Verrucosispora sp. NA02020: one gene and its partners. Each later gene encodes a partner of the first gene's protein in a complex. Links are inferred from orthologs where the notes say so. Each region holds a gene or a part of one and is shown on either strand. Other genes may lie near its edges.

The links.
Region 2: HUT12_RS24555 (region 1) and HUT12_RS08300 share a complex: the UniProt entries of both Bacillus subtilis proteins name them as parts of the possible RNA degradosome complex. The link is inferred for Verrucosispora sp. NA02020 from one-to-one orthologs.
Region 3: HUT12_RS24555 (region 1) and rny share a complex: the UniProt entries of both Bacillus subtilis proteins name them as parts of the possible RNA degradosome complex. The link is inferred for Verrucosispora sp. NA02020 from one-to-one orthologs.

What each region holds. Positions count from the first base shown.
Region 1 is NZ_CP054923.1:5,526,411-5,534,443, forward strand. What follows is about bases 3,032-5,790. They hold HUT12_RS24555 (6-phosphofructokinase), read right to left. Parts: upstream 5,046-5,790; coding sequence 4,017-5,045; downstream 3,032-4,016. Other genes in these bases: HUT12_RS24545 (DUF2203 domain-containing protein), read right to left, coding at 3,032-3,038; proC (pyrroline-5-carboxylate reductase), read right to left, coding at 3,129-3,947; HUT12_RS24560 (pyridoxamine 5'-phosphate oxidase family protein), read right to left, coding at 5,227-5,727. Also shown: HUT12_RS24525 (glutathione peroxidase), read left to right, coding at 1-338; HUT12_RS24530 (NADPH-dependent F420 reductase), read left to right, coding at 741-1,412; HUT12_RS24535 (GNAT family N-acetyltransferase), read right to left, coding at 1,464-2,036; HUT12_RS24540 (hypothetical protein), read right to left, coding at 2,099-2,239; more of HUT12_RS24545, read right to left, coding at 2,688-3,031; HUT12_RS24565 (polyadenylate-specific 3'-exoribonuclease AS), read right to left, coding at 5,807-6,304; HUT12_RS24570 (Crp/Fnr family transcriptional regulator), read left to right, coding at 6,568-7,260; HUT12_RS24575 (hypothetical protein), read right to left, coding at 7,340-7,537; HUT12_RS24580 (adenylate/guanylate cyclase domain-containing protein), read left to right, coding at 7,718-8,033. UniProt on the Bacillus subtilis protein: Catalyzes the phosphorylation of D-fructose 6-phosphate to fructose 1,6-bisphosphate by ATP, the first committing step of glycolysis.
Region 2 is NZ_CP054923.1:1,886,753-1,892,464, reverse strand. The notes cover bases 2,638-5,712. They hold HUT12_RS08300 (polyribonucleotide nucleotidyltransferase), read right to left. Parts: upstream 5,318-5,712; coding sequence 2,957-5,317; downstream 2,638-2,956. Other genes in these bases: rpsO (30S ribosomal protein S15), read right to left, coding at 5,544-5,712; HUT12_RS08305 (pitrilysin family protein), read right to left, coding at 2,638-2,805. In the rest of the region: HUT12_RS08315 (GNAT family N-acetyltransferase), read left to right, coding at 1-232; dapB (4-hydroxy-tetrahydrodipicolinate reductase), read right to left, coding at 601-1,374; more of HUT12_RS08305, read right to left, coding at 1,444-2,637. UniProt on the Bacillus subtilis protein: Involved in mRNA degradation. Catalyzes the phosphorolysis of single-stranded polyribonucleotides processively in the 3'- to 5'-direction. Necessary for competence development in Bacillus subtilis.
Region 3 is NZ_CP054923.1:1,958,209-1,963,742, reverse strand. Bases 2,638-5,534 are described here. They hold rny (ribonuclease Y), read right to left. Parts: upstream 5,021-5,534; coding sequence 3,254-5,020; downstream 2,638-3,253. Other genes in these bases: HUT12_RS08605 (amino acid ABC transporter permease), read left to right, coding at 2,638-3,183. Also shown: HUT12_RS08620 (amino acid ABC transporter ATP-binding protein), read left to right, coding at 1-520; HUT12_RS08615 (glutamate ABC transporter substrate-binding protein), read left to right, coding at 585-1,463; HUT12_RS08610 (amino acid ABC transporter permease), read left to right, coding at 1,487-2,194; more of HUT12_RS08605, read left to right, coding at 2,191-2,637. UniProt on the Bacillus subtilis protein: Endoribonuclease that initiates mRNA decay. Initiates the decay of all SAM-dependent riboswitches, such as yitJ riboswitch. Involved in processing of the gapA operon mRNA, it cleaves between cggR and gapA.

The DNA.
Region 1 (8,033 bases):
CCGGCCGGGGGCTGGTGGTGCTCGGTGTGCCGTGCAACCAGTTCGCCGGCCAGGAACCGGGCAGCGCCGCCGAGATCAGCGAGTTCTGCCAGGTCAACTACGGGGTCACCTTCCCGCTCACGGAGAAGGTCGACGTCAACGGCGCGGACCGCCACCCGCTCTACGCGGCGCTGGTGGACACCTCCGATGCCGACGGTCACACCGGCGACGTCCGCTGGAACTTCGAGAAGTTCCTGGTCGCCCCGGACGGCACCGTCGCCGCCCGGTTCGCCCCCACCGTCACCCCCGACGACCCCACCCTGCGCGCCGCCGTCGAGAAAACCCTCCCCACCCCCTGACCCGCCATCCCCCACCCCCGACGGTGTGCGTCACCGGAGTTGACCAAGGAGTTTGCACGCTCAGACCTGCCTCTTCCGTGACCAAACTTCTTGATCAACGCGGGGGTCGGCGTGTGGGCGGGATGCTTGCGCCCGCGGACGGGAGCGGACCCTCTCCGGGGACACCGGAGGCACGGACGGTCCTGAGACGCGCGGACAGGTCACCCGGCGCGCACAGTCATACACTCAGCCCCGGCGATCATGGAGTTGCGGCAGGAGTTATGCCTTGAAAGTGCCGGTTCGGGTACGCCACAAGTCCATGATCGGCGGGGTGGACCGGATCCGGCGCGAACCCGGGGTCGGTGGCCTGCGGCGGGGGTAGGTTCGGACGTGACGGGTCGACGTGTGGCGGGAGGATCTGGCGTGTCGGTCGTGGGTCTGATCGGGAGCGGACACATCGGGGGCACCGTCGCACGGCTGGCGGTGGCCGCCGGGTACGAGGTGGTGGTCAGCAACTCGCGCGGACCGGAGACGCTGACCGACCTGGTCGACGAGTTGGGCTCGGGTGCCAGCGCGGGCACCGCTGACGCCGCCGCCGAGGCCGGTGACCTGGTAGTGGTCACCATCCCGCTCAAGGCGTACCGGTCGGTGCCGGTCGCGCCGTTGGCCGGCAAGGTCGTCATCGACACCAACAACTACTATCCGCAGCGCGACGGCCGGTTCCCTGAACTGGACGAGGGCACCGCCACCAGCAGCGAGCTGTTGCAACGTCACCTGCCCGAGTCGCGCGTGGTGAAGGCGTTCAACAACATCCACTTCAGGCACCTGTCCTCCCTGGCCCGACCGGCCGGCGCGGCCGACCGCAGCGCGCTGCCCATCGCCGGGGACGACGCCGAGGCCAAGGCCGTCGTCACCGCGTTCCTCGACCGCATCGGCTACGACGCGGTGGACGCCGGCGCCCTCGCCGAGAGCTGGCGGTTCCAGCCGGACACCCCGGCCTACGGCACGGTCTATTCCGCCGACCCGGCCAACTGGCAGCAGGAGGCCCCCGGCGACGCTGACAAGCTGCGCGCGGCGCTGGCCCAGGCCGGCTGACCCGTCAGCCCCCGCCGGCCGCCGGCACGGGTGGCGGCCCCGGCTCCAGGTTCATCCGTCGCTAGCTGCCGCGCCCTCGCGGCGGGCCCGCCACTCCGGCGCCAGCACCGACCAAACCTCCAGGTCGACCCGCCCGGACGGACGGGACAACACCTCCCGGAGTACGCCGTCGCGCCGCATCCCGAGCCGACGCGCCACCGCGATGCTGCGCACGTTGCCCGCGTTGGTACGCCACTCGACCCGGTGCAGGCCACGCTCGACCAATGCCCAGTCGATGATGCGTTCGACCGCGCGGGTCACCAGGCCGCGCCCCTCGGCTGCCGGTTCCAGCCAGCAGCCCGCCTCGCAGACCCCGGTCGCCGCGTCGAACGACACCAGCAGTACCCCGCCGACCAGCCGGTCGCCGAGCCAGATCCCCCAGATCCCGCCGCCGTCCCGGGCCCACCGGTCCGCGTAGCGCTGCAACACCTGCCGCGCCCCGTCCAGGTCGCTCGCCACGAAGGACGGCCCCACCCAGGGTGCGATGTGCTCCCGGGCCCGGTCGAGGTTGGCCAGGAACTCCTCGGCGTGCCACGGATCGAGCGGACGCAGTTGCGCGTCCCCGGTCAGGGCGATGGCGAACATCAAGGTGCCTCCACTCGTTGCGTCGCGACGGTCCGTGTGGGCCGGGGGCCAAGCAGGGCCGGTCACGCGCCGAGTTGATCATCTGACGACTGGCGGCCGCGCCTGATCGCCTCGTCGTAGACGCCCGTGTCGATCGCGTCCGCGGTCAACTCGTCCAACGCCTCACGACGCGCCCTCGACCGCCGTTCCTTGTACGCGAGCACGTCATGCAGTGCGAGGCGGCGACTGGAACGGCGAGAGCCTCGCTCACCACCTCTGGCACGTCGACCGGCTCTGCCCCGTCGACGATGAGTTGCAGTCGCCGTCCTCGGAGCGGTCGCCGAGCGAAACGCCGGAGCTCCTCACCGCAGGGTTCCAGCCCGCCTGCGGGCACCACCGTCACAAGGTCCTCCAGCCAGCCTGGTCCTGCCCCCAGCCACCGAAACGAAATAACGATAGCTCCGGCGAACTCGGCGGCTTCTCTGGCGGCAGAAGGGCCGACCGCCCGGACGCCTGCGGCCTTACCGCGCGAGCAACGCCCACATCGGCACACACCGCCACCGAACAGCCGCCGTTTCGTCCACCCTGGTCGATGACCAACCACTGTCGACGATGGCATGTGCGCGAGCTGGGGCAGACGCCTCCGGCAACGGCGTGCCCGGGCCACACCGGTCACAGTGGGCGGCGGCCGGCGAAGCCGCAGTCGGCGCGGTGGTACCAGCGCACGTCGCTGTCGCCTTCCAACCAGCACCAGAGCACCTGACGGCCGTCCCGTTCGCCGGGGAAGTCGAGCAGCACCGGCGCGAGGCTCTTGATCTCGATGCCGTGCTGCCGGATGTCGTCGAGTGTGGCGTGCAGCCGGGCCTCCAGCGCCTTCACCTCGGCGCGCCCGCCGAGCGCGCTCAGCCCGTGGGAGGCCAGGTCGGTCTGCAACTCGGCCAGGTCGGCCCGGACCCGGATCAGTTCGTCGATGCGGGGACGCAGGGTGGCTACCAGGTGCCGGGCCTGGGCGAGTGTGAACACCGCGACAGTATGCGGCACGCCGGTCGCCGGAAGGAGCCCGCTGCCGACCTGCGCCGCCGGGGCGTCGTCACCGCGTACCGGCGGTGCCGTTCACTCGGCCTGGGCGGCCAGCTCGCGGGCCCGGTCGCGGGCCGCTTCGAGGGCGGCCAGCAGCGCCGCGCGTACGCCGTGGTTCTCCAGCTCTCGGATGGCGGAGATGGTGGTGCCGGCGGGTGAGGTGACCGCCTCGCGGAGCTTCACGGGATGTTCGCCGGAGTCCCGCAGCATCACCGCCGAGCCGATCGCGGTCTGCACGATCAGGTCGTGCGCCACCTGCCGGGGCAGGCCGAGCAGGATGCCGGCGTCGGTCATCGCCTCGACCAGCAGATAGAAGTACGCCGGGCCGGAGCCGGAGAGCGCGGTGACCGCGTCCTGCTGGGTCTCGGGCACCCGGATCGTCGCGCCGAGCGGCGTGAACATCTCCTCGGCCAGCGACAGGTGTGTGCCGGTGGCGTGCGCCCCGGCGGAGATGGCGGTCATCGCCTGGTCCACCAGGGCCGGGGTGTTGGTCATCACCCGGACCACCGGGGTGCCCTCGGGCAGCCGGCGGCTGAAGAAGCTGCTGGGCAGGCCCGCGCAGAGCGAGATGACCAGCTTCTCGGCGGGCACCTTGGGCCCGATCTCGTCCAGCAGGGCGGCGGCGTCCTGCGGCTTGACCGAGACGGCGAGCACGTCGGCCTCGTCGACGGCGGTGAGGTTGTCCACCACCCGGACGCCGTAGCGGGCGGCGAGTTCCTCGGCGCGTGCCGGCCGCCGGGCGGTGGCCAGCAGCCGGTCCACCGGCCAGCCGGACCGCAGCAGGCCGGAGAGCATCAGCTCGCCGATCTTGCCCGCGCCGATCACCGCGACGGTGTGCACCCCGGCTGACACCTGACGTACCCCCTTCGGGAGCCGGCGTCGCGGCGGACCTGCTGGTCCGCCGCGACGTCGGGACGACGATCAGCTGCCGAAGAAGACCTCGGCCTCGGCGTACCGCTCCAGCGGAACGGTCTTCAGCTCGCGGGTGGCGTCGGCGAGCGGGACGCGGACGATGTCCGTGCTCTGCATCGCGACCATCTTGCCCCAGTCACCCTCGTGCACGGCGTCGATCGCCTGCAGGCCGAGCCGGGTGGCGAGCACCCGGTCGAAGGCGGTCGGCGTGCCACCGCGCTGGATGTGCCCGAGCACGACGGTGCGGGCCTCCTTGCCGGTCTTGGCCTCCAGCTGCTCGGCCAGCCACTGGCCGATGCCGCCGAGCCGGACGTGACCGAACGAGTCGAGCTCCTGGTTCTGCAGGACCATCTGGCCCTCCAGCGGCTGGGCTCCCTCGGCGACCACGACGATCGGGGCGTACTGGTGCTGGAAGCGCTTCTCGACGTAGCCGGCGACCTGCTCGACGTCGAACTGCCGCTCCGGCAGCAGGATCACGTTGGCGCCACCGGCCAGGCCGGCGTGCAGGGCGATCCAGCCGGCGTGCCGGCCCATCACCTCGACGACCAGGGTGCGGTGGTGGCTCTCGGCGGTGGTGTGCAGCCGGTCGATCGCCTCCATCGCGATGTTCACCGCGGTGTCGAAGCCGAAGGTGTAGTCGGTGGCGCCGAGGTCGTTGTCGATGGTCTTCGGCACGCCGATGACCTTGACGTCCAGCTCGTGCAGCTTGGTGGCGACACCGAGGGTGTCCTCGCCGCCGATGGCGATCAACGCGTCGACGCCCTGTGCGGCCAGGTTGTCCTTGATCCGCTCGACGCCGTTCTCGATCTTGAAGGGGTTGGTCCGCGAGGAGCCGAGGATGGTGCCGCCGCGCGGCAGGATCCCCCGGACCTCCGCGATGCCCAGCGGACGGGACAGACCCTCCAGCGGGCCCTTCCAGCCGTCCCGGAACCCTACGAACTCATGGCCGTAGCTGGCGACGCCCTTACGGACCACCGCCCGGATGACCGCGTTGAGACCCGGGCAGTCGCCGCCGCCGGTGAGCACGCCGATACGCATGATCCGCTCATCCTCCTGGGAGCAATTCGGTCAAGCCCGATCAAGCCCCAGGATAAGTGTCAGGTCAGACCTCGGCACCGTTGCCGGCCCGGGGCGGGCCGTCCCCCCGAACTGTAGTCGCCGCACCGGCCCACCTCACACCGCGCCCCGGTTACCAGCCAGTAAGCGTCGTCACCGCCAGTCAGCAGGTATCGTCACCGGCGGACGCCGGACCACCGCCCGAGCCCGAGCCGCCCTGCCCCAGCAGGCCGACCGAACGGCCGTCCCGGGCGTCCCAGCACCGGGCCTCGGTGACGTGCACCGCGATCAGCGTCAAACCGCTCGTCGCCACCCCGTCGGGGAACCACCCGGTGAGCCCCGGGTGCCACAACCGTTCGGCCCGCGCCCGGTCGTAGTCGTCCCGGGCCGTACCGGACATCGACACCCAGACCCGCCCGTCCGGGTCGTGGAAGCCCACCGCCACCTCCGCGTTGACCCGCAACTGGCGGACGGTCGACGACCCGGCGTCCGCGAAGAACCACAACTCGCCGTCGAAGTCCGCGCGTTGCAGCGCCATCGGACGGCCGACGAGCCGGCCGTCGAGGGAGGTCGTGGTGAGCGTGCAGACTTCGGCCGCCCTGATCAACTCGGTGATCCGGCGCCGGGCGTCCCGGACGGTCAACACCTCGTCACGCTCCCTCACCTCGGCACCGTTGGCCACACCGATGCCCGGGGCAGAACGGGCCAAACCACCGATCGACCGCACTGCGGGGACACCGGCGCTACGAACCGGTGATCGCCCGCCAGCGGGCCAGGTTGTGCCGGGCGTCGACCAGGGCGTCGTGACGGGCCGCGTCGGCGTTCGGCAACCGTGGCCGCCCCCGCTCGTCCCAGAGCTGTCGCAGCTCCTTGGTGTAGCGGGGGATCTCCCGGGGCAGGGCCGGCATGGCGCCCCAGAGCTGCGCCAGCACCACGTGGTCGTACGCGGCGTACCAGGCCCACAGCTCCAGTTCCTCGCCGGGCCGGTCGCGGATCGGCTCGACCAGGAAGTCGTACAGCTCGTCGCGGATGCGCTCCCGCGAGCGCCACGCCCGGTCCGCCGGGGAGGGCAGCTTGTCCAGCACGTTGCGGCGGACCCAGGGCACGGCGCGGCTGGCGTCGAACTCGGTGGAGACCGCGTAGAACTCGCGGTCGTACTCGTCGACGACGCCGATCGAGACCAGCTCGACGGTCCGGCCGTCCTCGATGAATTCGCAGTCGTAGAAGTAGCGGTAGGCCATCCCCGCCATCCTCGCCGACGCCCGACGGGGCCGCTCGACCGGGTCACCCACCCCGGGAGCGTTTCCAATCGTCCCGATTGGGGGACATCCGCAGCTCGAAGCTGTCACGGAAGTGATTTGAGGGGTGTACAGCAAGCGACCGGACCGTCATGATCTGATGTGTACCGCTGCCGGACGCCGCACGGGTGTCAGAACACCTCGTCAAGGGCCGCCAGGCTCACCCGGTGAGCGAGTTTGGTCCTTTACCGGGGAGGGGTGGGGCCGTGGAGATGCGCCTGCCGGAGCCGGGCGACGCGCTCACGGGTGTGGAGATGTTCGCCGGGCTGGAGCCGGAGGTGCGTCAGCGGGTCATCGCCGCTGCGGTGCCCCGGACGTATCGCAAGGGTCAGTTGCTGTTCGTGGAGAACGACCCCGGCGAGTCGCTCATCGTGCTGCGACGGGGTGCCGTGGCCGTGTTCCGCACCGCGCCGACCGGCGAACGGGCCGTGCTGTCGGTGATCCGACCGCCGGACGTTCTCGGTGAGGTCTCGTTGCTGGACGCCTCCACCCGGTCCGCGTCCGCGGAGGCGATCGAGGACTGCACCGCCCTCGCCCTGTCCCGGGGCGCCTTCATGGAGCTGGTGCACTCCAATCCGCGCATCCTGGACGCGGTGATGCGCTCGCTGGGCGCGCTCATCCGCCGACTCACCGAGCAGAACGCCGACCACGTCTTCCTCGACCTGCCCGGTCGGGTCGCCAAGACGCTGGTCCGGCTCGCCGGGGAGAGTCAGGCTCCGATGATCACCATCGAGCTGAACCAGAGCCAGCTCGCCGAGATGGCCGGCGGCTCACGACAGAGCGTCAACCAGGCGATCGGGTCCTTCGCCAACCGTGGCTGGCTGCGTACCGAGGGTCGACGGATCGTCGTCACCGACGTGCCGGCCCTGCGCCGCCGGGCGGGCATGAGCGACCGCTGACCCAGCGCGACGACGCGGGCACGACGAACGGGCGGGGCCGGGGACGATCGTCCCCGGCCCCGCCCGTGCACCGTCCAGGTCAGGGCTTGGTGCTGCCCGGACCGGCCCAGTCCGTACCGCCCGGACCGGCCCAGTCGGTGCCGTCCTTGCCCGACCCCGGCACCTCGCCGACGATGCCCTGCGCCTGCAGGAGCGCGAGGGTCGCGGCGTCCACGTCCACCGAGTCACCGGCCGGATGGGTGACTCCGTTACCGTCGGTCCAGTCACTCTTCAACATGACGTACACCATGAGGCTGTCCCCCTGCTCAGCGTGTCCACTTGATCGGCTGCCTGAATCTAGCCGTTCGGTACGCGTCGGACCGCCCGGAGGAGTGTCCACAAGCCAACAGCCCGGTACCCGACAGTCCACCGGGCAGCGATACTCGGACCTGCGCCCCCGGGCGTCGGGGGCTCGCCAGTGGAGGGTGTCATCGCCGCACAGTGTGATCGCTGTGGACGCACCGCCGCCGACGGCGACCGCTTCTGCGGTGGCTGCGGTGCGGAGCTCGGCGCCGTCTGCCCGCACTGCCTGAACCCGCTCGCCGCCGACGTGGCCTTCTGCACCTCCTGCGGCACGCCCCGGGCCGGCAGCGACCGCCCCGCCCCGCTCCCCCAGGAGGACCGCCGCCGGGTCAGCGTCCTCTTCGTCGACCTGATCGATTTCACGCCGTACGTCGAGCGGGCCGACCCGGAGCTGGTCCGGGGCATGCAGACCGGGTTCTTCTCCGCCGCCC
Region 2 (5,712 bases), 3.6 Mb from region 1 along the record:
CTGGGGCCGGCGCGGACACGGCAGCCGGCTGCTCGCCGCCAGTGTGGACCTGTGGCGGGAGTCTGGATTCACCCGGGCCGTCTCCTGGGTCTTCGAGGGCGACGAGGCGTCCCGGAAGTTCCTCGGCGCGGCCGGCTGGGAGCCCGACGGGGCGGGGCGGGCGCTGGACGTGGACGACATGCTGGTGCCGCAGCTGCGCCTGCACGTGGCGGTGCCCGCCGAGGCGGACTGAGCGGCCGTCGGACGGCCGGGGCTGCGGCAGCACCACGACGGAGATGTACTGCCACCCCGGTGCCTGTCGAGCTGAGAGCAGAGACGGATCACCGACGGCCGACTCGGCAGCGAGCAGCCAGCGACGGCTCGTCCGGCAGCGACGGATCACACGTAGCCGACCGACGGTGACGGGCAGCCGACGGTGACGGGCAGCCGACGGTGACGGGCGGCCGGCCGGGCCGCGATAGCGCAGACGGTTCAGCTCGACAGTGCCCGAAGCAGGGGTAGGACCCGGCCGCCTCGAACCGTCACGGCAGCCTCGGTCCGTCACGGCAACCCCGGTCCGGGAGGGGTCCGCGTCGGGCGTGGCGGCCGCCCGGGTCGGGCTCAGTCGAGCAGCGGGTCCAGGCCGAGGGTCAGACCGGGTCGGCCGGGCACCGCGCGGACGGCCAGCAGCACGCCGGGCATGAACGAGACCCGGTCGTACGAGTCGTGCCGGATGGTCAGCGTCTCGCCGGTGGTGCCGAAGAGCACCTCCTGGTGGGCGAGCAGGCCGGTGGCCCGGACCGCGTGCACGCGCACCCCCTCGACGTCGGCGCCCCGGGCACCGGGGACCTCGTCGGCGGTGGCGTCCGGCACCGGGCCCAGCCCGGCCTCGGCGCGGGCCGCCGCGACCAGGCGGGCGGTGTGCGTGGCGGTGCCGCTGGGCGCGTCGAGCTTGCGCGGGTGGTGCTGCTCGATGATCTCGACGGACTCGAAGTGCCGGGCCGCACGGGTGGCGAACTGCATCATCAGCACCGCGCCGATGCCGAAGTTCGGGGCGATCACCACACCCAGTTCCGGCCTGCCGCCGAGCCAGTCCCGCACCTGATCCAGCCGCTGCCCGGTGAAGCCGGTGGTGCCGACGACCGCGTGCACGCCGTGGTCCACGCACCAGCGCAGGTTGTCCATCACCACGTCCGGGGTGGTGAAGTCGACGACCACCTGCGCACCGGCGTCCGCCACGGCGGTCAACGGGTCGCCCTGGTCGACCGAGGCCACCAGTTCCATGTCGGCGGCGCCGTCGACGGCCCTGCACACCTCGAGGCCCATCCGGCCCCGGGCACCCAGCACACCGACCCGGATCGGCCCGGTCGCGCCCTTCTCCTGCTCGTCAGTCACGCGGCACAACCTATCCCAATCGGGACGCCGGCACCCCGGCGGTACGACGGCCGCACCCGGGCGGCCGGGTCAGGCGACGAAGTCCGAGTCGCCGAACGGGCCGACCACGGCCAGCGACATGGGTCGGCTGAGCAGGTCGGCGGCGAGTGCGTTGACGTCGTCGAGCGTGACCGCGTCGACCCGGTGCAGCAGTTCGTCGACGGGGACCAGGTCACCGTAGAGCAGCTCGCCCTTGGCCAGCCGGCTCATCCGTGAGCCGGTGTCCTCCAGGCCGAGCACGAAGGAGCCCTTGCTCATCCCCTTGCCCCGGGCCAGTTCGGCCTCGGTGACGCCCTGCGCGGCGGTACGCGCCAACTCGGCCCGGGTCAGCTCCAGCACCTCCTGCACCCGCCCCGGGGCGCACCCGGCGTACACGCCGAACAGACCGGTGTCGGCGTACTGGCTGGCGTAGGAGTAGACCGAGTACGCCAGGCCACGCCGCTCGCGGATCTCCTGGAACAGGCGGCTGGACATGCCGCCGCCGAGCAAGTTGTTGAGCACGCCGAGGGCGAAGCGTCGCTCGTCGAGCCGGTCGATGCCGGGGCAGCCGAGCACGACGTGCGCCTGCTCGGTCTCCTTCGCGTGGACGACCACGGTGGCGGTCTGGGTGCGTACCGCCGGGGTGATCGGCCGGTGCGACGCGGGCGTCGCCGGGTCGGTGTCGAGCGGACTGCCCTTGAGCGCCGACCGGACCAGCCGGACCACGGTCGCGTGGTCGAGGTTCCCGGCGGCGGCGATGACGATCTGCGGCGCGACGTAGCGGCGGCGGTAGAAGCTCTGGATCTGCCGGCGGGTCATCGGGGTGACCGTCTCGGCGGTGCCGGAGATCAGCCGGCCCAGCGGGTGGTCACCGTAGACGGCCCGGGTGAGCAGGTCGTGCACCTCGTCGCCGGGTTCGTCGTCGTGCATGGCGATCTCTTCGAGGATGACGCTCCGCTCGGTCTCCACGTCGGCCGGGTCGAGCACCGAGTCGGCGACCAGGTCGCACATCACGTCGATGGCCAGGGGCAGGTCCTCGTCCAGCACCCGGGCGTAGTAGCAGGTGTACTCCTTCGTGGTGAAGGCGTTGGTCTCGCCGCCGACCGCCTCGATCGACGAAGAGATCTCCAGGGCGTCCCGCTTGTGGGTGCCCTTGAAGAGCAGGTGCTCCAGGAAGTGGGCGGCGCCGGCCTGCGTGCCGGTCTCGTCCCGGGAGCCGACCGCCACCCAGATGCCGAACGAGACGCTGCGCATCGCCGGGATCGCCTCGGTGAGTACCCGCAGCCCGCTGGGGAGGACCGTGCGGCGCACCGTACCGCCCAGCGGGTCGTCACTCAACGTCCTGGTCACCGCGCGGGTGGCCGCTCCGGCGGACCGGGTGGTCGTGGCGGCCTGCCGGCCGCCCGAGGGCATCCCTCCCGGTCGCGCCGTGGGCAAGGACGAACGGCGGGTCCGACTCACGGCAACCTGCTTCCCAGTACGACGAGGGGTGGTGGATCACGAACCGGCCGGGCGACGGTGTCGCCCGGCCGGTCAGCGGTGCGGTACTAGCTACTGTCGGCGATCAGCTGTGCCGGGTGCGGCGCCGCGGACGGGAGTCCCCGTCGCCGCCGCCCTCGCCACCCTCCGGGCCACGGCCGCCCCGGTCGCCACCGCGCTCGCGGTCGCCCCGGTCACGCGGGCCACGGTCGCCCCGGTCACGGCTGGCCGGCCGCTCGCCACCGGCCTCGGCGGCCGGCGCCTCGGCGCCCTCCGGCCGGACCTTGTCCAGGTAGATCTTGCCGCGCTGGTCGACGTCGGCGATCTCGACCTCGACGCGGTCGCCGACGTTGAGGAAGTCCTCGACCTTGTCGACCCGCTTGCCGTCGCCCACCTTGGAGATGTGCAGCAGGCCGTCGCGGCCCGGCAGCAGCGAGACGAACGCGCCGAACGGCGCGGTCTTGACCACCGTGCCCAGGAAGCGGTCGCCCGTCTTGGGCAGGGTCGGGTTGGCGATAGCGTTGATCCGCTCGACCGCGGCCTGCGCCGACGGGCCGTTGGTGGCGCCGACGTAGATGGTGCCGTCGTCCTCGATGGAGATCTCGGCGCCGGTCTCGTCCTGGATGGCGTTGATGGTCTGGCCCTTCGGGCCGATCACCATGCCGATCTTGTCGACCGGGATCTTCACCGTGGTGACCCGCGGCGCGTAGTCGGACATCTCGGCCGGAGCCTCGATCGCCCGCTGCATCACGTCGAGGATGGTCTGCCGGGCCTCGTACGCCTGCTGGAGCGCGGCGGCCAGCACGTCCGACGGGATGCCGTCGAGCTTGGTGTCGAGCTGCAGGGCGGTGACGAAGTCCCGGGTGCCGGCGACCTTGAAGTCCATGTCACCGAAGGCGTCCTCGGCACCGAGGATGTCGGTCAGCGTCACGTACTGGGTCTTGCCGTCGACCTCGTCGGAGATGAGGCCCATGGCGATGCCGGCCACCGGCGCCCGCAGCGGCACACCGGCGGAGAGCAGACCCAGCGACGAGGCGCAGACCGAACCCATCGAGGTGGAACCGTTGGAGCTGAGCGCCTCGGAGACCTGGCGGATCGCGTACGGGAACTCCTCCCGCGACGGCAGCACCGGGATCAGCGCCCGCTCCGCCAGCGCGCCGTGCCCGATCTCGCGGCGCTTCGGCGAGCCCACCCGGCCGGTCTCACCGGTCGAGTACGGCGGGAAGTTGTAGTTGTGCATGTAGCGCTTGGACTTCTCCGGGGAGAGGGTGTCCAACGACTGCTCCATGCGCAGCATGTTCAGCGTGGTGACGCCGAGGATCTGGGTCTCGCCACGCTCGAACAGCGCCGAGCCGTGCACCCGGGGCAGCACGCCGACCTCGGCGCTCAACGGACGGATCTCGCGCGGGCCACGGCCGTCGATCCGGACCTGCTCCCGCAGCACCCGGCCGCGCACCTCGGACTTGGTCAGCGAGCGGAAGGCAGCCGACAGCTCCTTCTCCCGACCCTCGAAGCGCGGGCCGAGCTCCTCCTGCAGGCGGGCCTTGATCGCGTCGAGGGCCTCCTCGCGGTCCGCCTTGCCGGCGATCTGCAGGGCCTCGGCGACGTCGGCGCGAGCGAACTCGGCGACCACGTCGTACGCGTCGTCCTGGTAGTCCAGGAAGACCGGGAAGTCGGCGACGGGCTTGGCGGCCACCTCGGCCAGCTCGCTCTGCGCGCGGCACAGCTCACGGATGGCCGGCTTGGCGGCCTCCAGACCGCTGGCCACGACCTCCTCGGTGGGCGCCGGGGCACCGTCGGCGACCAGCTTGACGGTGTGCTCGGTGGCCTCGGCCTCGACCATCATGATCGCGACGTCGCCGTCGGCCAGGGCGCGACCGGCCACCACCATGTCGAAGGTGGCGCGGCTCAGCTCCTCGTGGGTCGGGAAGGCGACCCACTGGCCGTCGACGTGGGCCATCCGGGTGGCCCCGATCGGGCCGGAGAACGGCAGGCCGGAGAGCTTCGTCGACATCGAGGCGGCGTTGATCGCCACCACGTCGTACGGGTGCTGCGGGTCGAGCGCGAGGATGGTCTCGACGACCTGCACCTCGTTGCGCAGGCCCTTGACGAACGAGGGGCGCAGCGGCCGGTCGATCAGGCGGCAGGTGAGGATGGCGTCCTCGCTGGGGCGACCCTCACGGCGGAAGAACGAGCCGGGGATCCGGCCCGCGGCGTACATCCGCTCCTCGACGTCGACGGTCAGCGGGAAGAAGTCGAAGTGCTCCTTCGGCTGCTTGCCGGCGGTGGTGGCGGAGAGGACGACCGTCTCGCCGAGCTGGGCGATGACGGAGCCGGCGGCCTGACGGGCCAGCCGACCGGTGGAGAAGGTGATCTCACGGGTGCCGAACGAGCCGTTGTCGATCACGGCGGTGCGGACTTCGGTGCCGAGTTTGGTCTCGGTCATGGTGCGGCAGTACTCCTTCGCATCGGGGGCCACGACGCGGGAGCTGTACGGACGGCCGGTCTTCGATCGAAGCGCCCGGTACCACCGGCGAGATGCCGGGGCCTCCGGAGGCCACTACCGGAGACCGGTACGCCGACGGCTCCCCTTGTCTCAGGTGCGCGCGGCCCGTGTCTCGGGTGGGACGCGGACGGGGGGAGCAGCCCGTCGGGCCGCTCCCCCCGTCACGTCACCGACGCAGACCGAGTCGCTCGATGAGCGACCGGTAGCGGTTGATGTCCTTCTTCTGCACGTAGTTGAGCAGCCGACGGCGACGGCCGACCAGCAGCAGCAGCCCACGGCGGCTGTGGTGGTCGTGCTTGTGCACCTTCAGGTGCTCGGTGAGCTCGGCGATCCGC
Region 3 (5,534 bases), 3.6 Mb from region 1 along the record:
GGCCCTGGCGAAGCTGCGCAGCGAGGTCGGGATGGTGTTCCAGTCCTTCAACCTCTTCGCGCACAAGACGATCCTCGAGAACGTCACCCTTGGCCCGGTCAAGGTGCGCAAGGAGAAGCCGGCGGCGGCCCGCGAGCGGGGTCTGGCCCTGCTCGACCGGGTGGGCATCGCCAACCAGGCCGACAAGTACCCGGCCCAGCTCTCCGGCGGTCAGCAGCAGCGCGTCGCGATCGCCCGGGCGTTGGCCATGCAGCCCAAGGCGATGCTCTTCGACGAGCCCACCAGCGCACTCGACCCGGAGATGGTCGGCGAGGTGCTGGAGGTGATGACCTCGCTGGCCCGTGACGGCATGACCATGGTCGTGGTGACCCACGAGATGGGCTTCGCCCGGCACGCCGCCAACCGGGTCATCTTCATGGCCGACGGCAAGCTGGTCGAGGAGTCCACCCCGAACGAGTTCTTCGCCAGCCCGAAGACCGACCGGGCCAAGGACTTCCTCTCCAAGATCCTCACTCACTAGTCCGACCGAATACGAGCACGCCGTCCCCCCGGCGGCGGAGCTTTGTCGCAGAAGGAGATGAAAAATGCGTATTAAGCGCATAGCGGCCGTTGCCGCGGCAGCCACCCTCGCCCTCGGCATGACCGCCTGCGGCGGGGACGACGCCGACGACGCCGCCACCGGCGAGACCAAGGACTTCGCCGCCGGCAGCACGATGGAGCGCCTCAACAAGGCCCAGTCCATCAAGATCGGCACCAAGTTCGACCAGCCGCTGTTCGGCCTCAAGGGCCTCGACGGCGACCCGCAGGGCTTCGACGTCGAGGTCGGCAAGGTCATCGCCGCCGAGCTGGGCATCCCGGCGAGCAAGATCGAGTGGGTCGAGACCCCGTCCGCCGTCCGCGAGCAGCGGATCGAGGAGTCGGCGGTCGACCTGGTCATCGCGACCTACACGATCAACGACACCCGCAAGGAGCGGATCGACTTCGCCGGGCCGTACTACATCGCCGGCCAGACGATCCTGGTCCGGGCCGACGAGAACGAGATCACCGGCCCCGACTCGTTCAAGACGACCACCAAGAAGATCTGCTCGGTGCAGGGTTCGACCCCGGCCAAGAACATCGAGCCGTACCTGAGCAACGTCGCCGAGCAGCTCGTCGTCTTCGACGTGTACACCAAGTGCCTCGACGCCCTCAAGGGCGGCCAGGTGGACGCGATCACCACGGACAACGTGATCCTGACCGGCTACATGTCGCAGAACGAGGGCCAGTTCAAGCTCGCCGGTGAGACCTTCACCGAGGAGCCGTACGGCATCGGCCTCAAGAAGGGCGACAACGACTTCCGCACCTTCCTGAACGACACCCTCGAGGCGTCCTTCACCGACGGCCGTTACCTGGAGGCCTGGAAGAACACCGCGGGCAAGGTCGACTCGACCGACCCGAAGATCCCGACCGTCGACCGCTACTGATCCCTTAGCTGAAGGGTGATTTCGTGAACGTCCTCGTCGACAATTTCGACGTCTTTCGCAGTGGATTCTTTGTCACTCTTCAGCTCTGCATCCTGTCGGCCACGGGGGCGTTGATCCTCGGCGTTCTCGTGGCCGTCATGCGGATCTCGCCGGTGCCGCCACTGCGGTGGCTCGGCGGAACGTATGTCACGGTGCTGCGCAACTGTCCACTCACGATTGTCATGTTCTTCGCGGCGTTCGGTCTCCCGGCACTCGGGTCCAACGCCGACTTCCTCCGGATCCCGGGGCTGGACGCGATCTTCCAGCGCATGGGCACCGATCTCCCCTACTTCCGGTTCGCGTTCATCGCGCTGAGCGTCTACACGGCCGCCTTCGTGGCCGAGGCGGTCCGCAGCGGTGTGAACGGTGTGTCGAGCGGCCAGGCCGAGGCGGCTCGGGCCATCGGGCTCACCTTCACGCAGAACCTGCGCTTCGTCGTCCTGCCCCAGGCATGGAAAGGAGCGATCGTGCCGCTCGGCAGCGTGCTGATCGCCATGATCAAGAATTCGGCGCTGGCCGGCTTCTTCGGCGTCGCCGGAGACCTCTCCGCCAGTGGCCAGGCACTCACCAGTGTGGGTGGCCTGCCGATCATCCCCGTCTTCATCGGCATCAGCCTGGGCTACCTGATCCTCACGGTCCCCCTCGGCCTGATGCTGGACCGGATCGAGCGCCGGCAGGCGGTGGCCCGATGAGCAACCAGACGATGTCGGTCCTCTACGACGCCCCCGGTCCGCGCGCCCGTCGGGTCACCATCATCTCCAGCGTGCTCGCCGCCGTCGCGGCCGTCGCCGGTGCCTACTTCCTCGTGTACAAGCCGCTCGACGAGCGTGAGCAGTTCGCGATGGAGAAGTGGGGACCGCTGATCGACCCGAGCAACGAGGTCTTCGGCCAGGTGTGGACCCAGCTCGGCCAGGGCTTCCAGGCCACGCTGATCGCCGCCGCGCTGGCCATCGTCAGCTCGCTGGTCTTCGGCACCCTGCTCGCCATCCTGCGGGTGCAGCTCAAGGCGCTGATGCGCCGTCGCTTCACCACCCTGGCGCCGCCGGTGGCCCTGGCCGTACGCGGGCTGAGCTGGGTGCTCAACGGCGTGACCAAGTTCTTCGTCGAGGTGTTCCGGGGACTGCCGGTCGTCATCACGATCTTCTTCTGCGCCAGCGGCCTGCCGGTGCTCGGCGTGGACCTGGGCAGCATCCTGTGGTACCTGGTGATCGGCCTGACCATCTACAACGGTGTGGTCATCGGTGAGATCCTCCGCTCCGGCATGGAGGGCCTGCCCGGCGGCCAGCGCGAGGCGGCCGACGCGATCGGTCTGACCTCGTTCCAGGCGACCCGGATGATCCTGCTGCCGCAGGCGTTCCGGATCATGCTCCCGGCGCTGATCAGCCAGCTCGTCGTGGTCTTCAAGGACACCTCGCTGGGCTTCATCATCAGCTACGAGGAGGTGCTCCGGAAGAGCAGCTTCGTCATCCAGGTGCTGGACAACCCGATCCAGGTGTACTTCGTCGTCGGCGTCATCTACATCGCCGTCAACTACCTGCTGTCGAAGCTCGCCGAGTACGCCCAGCGCCGCCTCGCCCAGGGCCGTCGGACGATCAAGAACACGCCGAAGGACGACGCGACCCCGAGCCGGGCAGAGCCGGGCCTCGGCCAGGACGTGGCGGTCGCCGGCACGGCCACCTGACCTCGATCAGGAGCACCACACGAACCGGATGGCCGGTCGGAGGCGAGAAGCCACCGACCGGCCATCGGCGTCAGCGGGCGATCTCGGTGACCCGGGACTCGCGTACCACCGTCACCCGGATCTGCCCCGGGTAGGTCAACTCTTCCTCGACCTGCTTGGCCACGTCGCGGGCCAGCACCGCCGCGCCGATGTCGTCGACGTCGTCGGGCTTGACCATCACCCGGATCTCCCGGCCCGCCTGCATGGCGAAGACCTTCTCCACACCCTGCTTGCCGGCCGCGATCTCCTCGATCCGCTCCAGCCGCTTCACGTACGCCTCAAGGCTCTCCCGCCGTGCCCCCGGCCGTCCGCCGGAACAGGCGTCGGAGGCCTGGGTGAGCACGGCCTCGACGGTCTGCGGCGGCACCTCGTTGTGGTGCGCCTCGATGGCGTGCACCACGTCCTCGCTCTCGCCGTACTTGCGGGCCACGTCGGCACCGATGATGGCGTGGCTGCCCTCCACCTCGTGGGTGAGCGCCTTGCCGATGTCGTGCAGGAACGCCGAGCGCTTGATCAACGGCACGTCCAGGCGCAGCTCGGCGGCCATCACCCCGGCGATGTGCGCGGTCTCCACCAGGTGCTTGAGCACGTTCTGCCCGTACGAGGTGCGGTAGCGCAGCCGCCCGAGCAGGGTGATCAGCTCGTCGTGGATCTCGGTGATCCCGACCTCCACGAGGGCGTCCTCGGCGGCCCGCCGGCAGAGCTGGTCGACCTCCTGGCGGGCCAGGTCGTGCACCTCCTCGATCCGGTGCGGGTGGATCCGGCCGTCGAGCACCAGCTTCTCCAGGGTCAACCGGCCCACCTCCCGGCGTACCGGGTCGAAGCAGGAGAGCAGCACCGCCTCGGGGGTGTCGTCGATGATCAGGTTGACGCCGGTGACCGACTCGAAGGCCCGGATGTTACGGCCCTCCCGGCCGATGATCCGGCCCTTCATCTCGTCGCCCGGCAGGTGCAGCACACTGACCACGCTCTCCGCGGTCTGTTCGCTGGCCACCCGCTGGATCGCGTCGACCACGATGTGCCGGGCCCGCTGCTCGGCCGTCGACCGGGCGTCGGACTCGATGTCCCGCACCAGCAGCGCGGCCTCCCGCTTGGCCTGGGTCTCGATCGCCTCGACCAGCTCGGTCCGGGCCGCGTCGGCGGTCAGTCCGGCCACCCGTTCCAGCTCCCGACGCCGCTGGTTCTCCGCCTCGGTCAACTCCGTCTCCCGGACCGCCAGCGCCGCCTCACGAGCCGCCAACGCCGCATTCGCGGCGGTGAGCTGGCGCTCCCGCTCGGCGAGCCGCTCCACCTCCTCGGTGTGCAGCCGCTCCCGCTCGTCCATCCGGGTCGCCCGCCGCTCGACCTCGGCGGCCTGTTCCCGGGTGGTCGCGGCGAGCACCGCCACCTCCCGCTCACCGCTGCGCCGGGCCGCCGTCCGCAACTGTTCGGCGTCCGCCTCGGCCTGCTTGTGCGCCCGTTCCAGTACGGCGTCCGCCTCGGCGCGGGCGTCGTCGAGCACCCGGCGGGCCTCCGCTCGGGCCGACTTCGCCTCCGCCTTGGCCCCCGCCGCCTCGGCGCGCGCGGCGGACGCCGCCGACTTGGCCACGTCGATGGTGCTGTTCACCTCGTCGGCGGCGGTCCGCAACGCCGCCAGCGACTGCTCCCGACGGTCCTTCTCCGCGATGTAGGCGGGATCCTCCGGCGCGGGGCGTGACTGCATGCCGCGCAGCACCCGCAACCCGAGGAAGGCCGCACCGAGCACGACCACGGTCAGCAACAGGACGGCGACCAGGAGCACCACGTCCAGGCCCCTCATCCGGCGGCCCCCCGGGCTGCGTCACCGGTCGCCGCGACGCGGGGCGTCGGCTTCCCCGGCGACCCCGGACTCTGCTCACCGTCGTCGGTGGCCCCCGCCTCGGCGGGTGCGCCCGCTCCCCCGCTCATGCCGGCCACCCGATGGACCCGTACCGCCTCGACATGGCGCGCCTCCCCTGAACGTCGCGCCGCAGCAGCATGCCGGTGGACACGCTCCTACGGCTCTGGACGCCCGACCGGAGCGCCTGGCCGTGGGATGGCTTCCTCCGCCGACGAGGTCACGGGGACCGTCGGCGGGCCGGGTGCAGTTGTCACGCCGATCCGGACCGGCCTGTCCGGTCGACGTATGCAGCCGGCGAAACCGGCCAAAGTGATGCTGTTCTGTTACGAGATCTATGTTGTGCGCTTAGCCTGCGCCGGTCGGGCAATGTGAGCCTTTATGGCGAGGCTAGGACTCCAACGCCCTCCGGTCAAGAAGTCATGATCAAACCACCCGGACGGAGAGAAGTCACCCA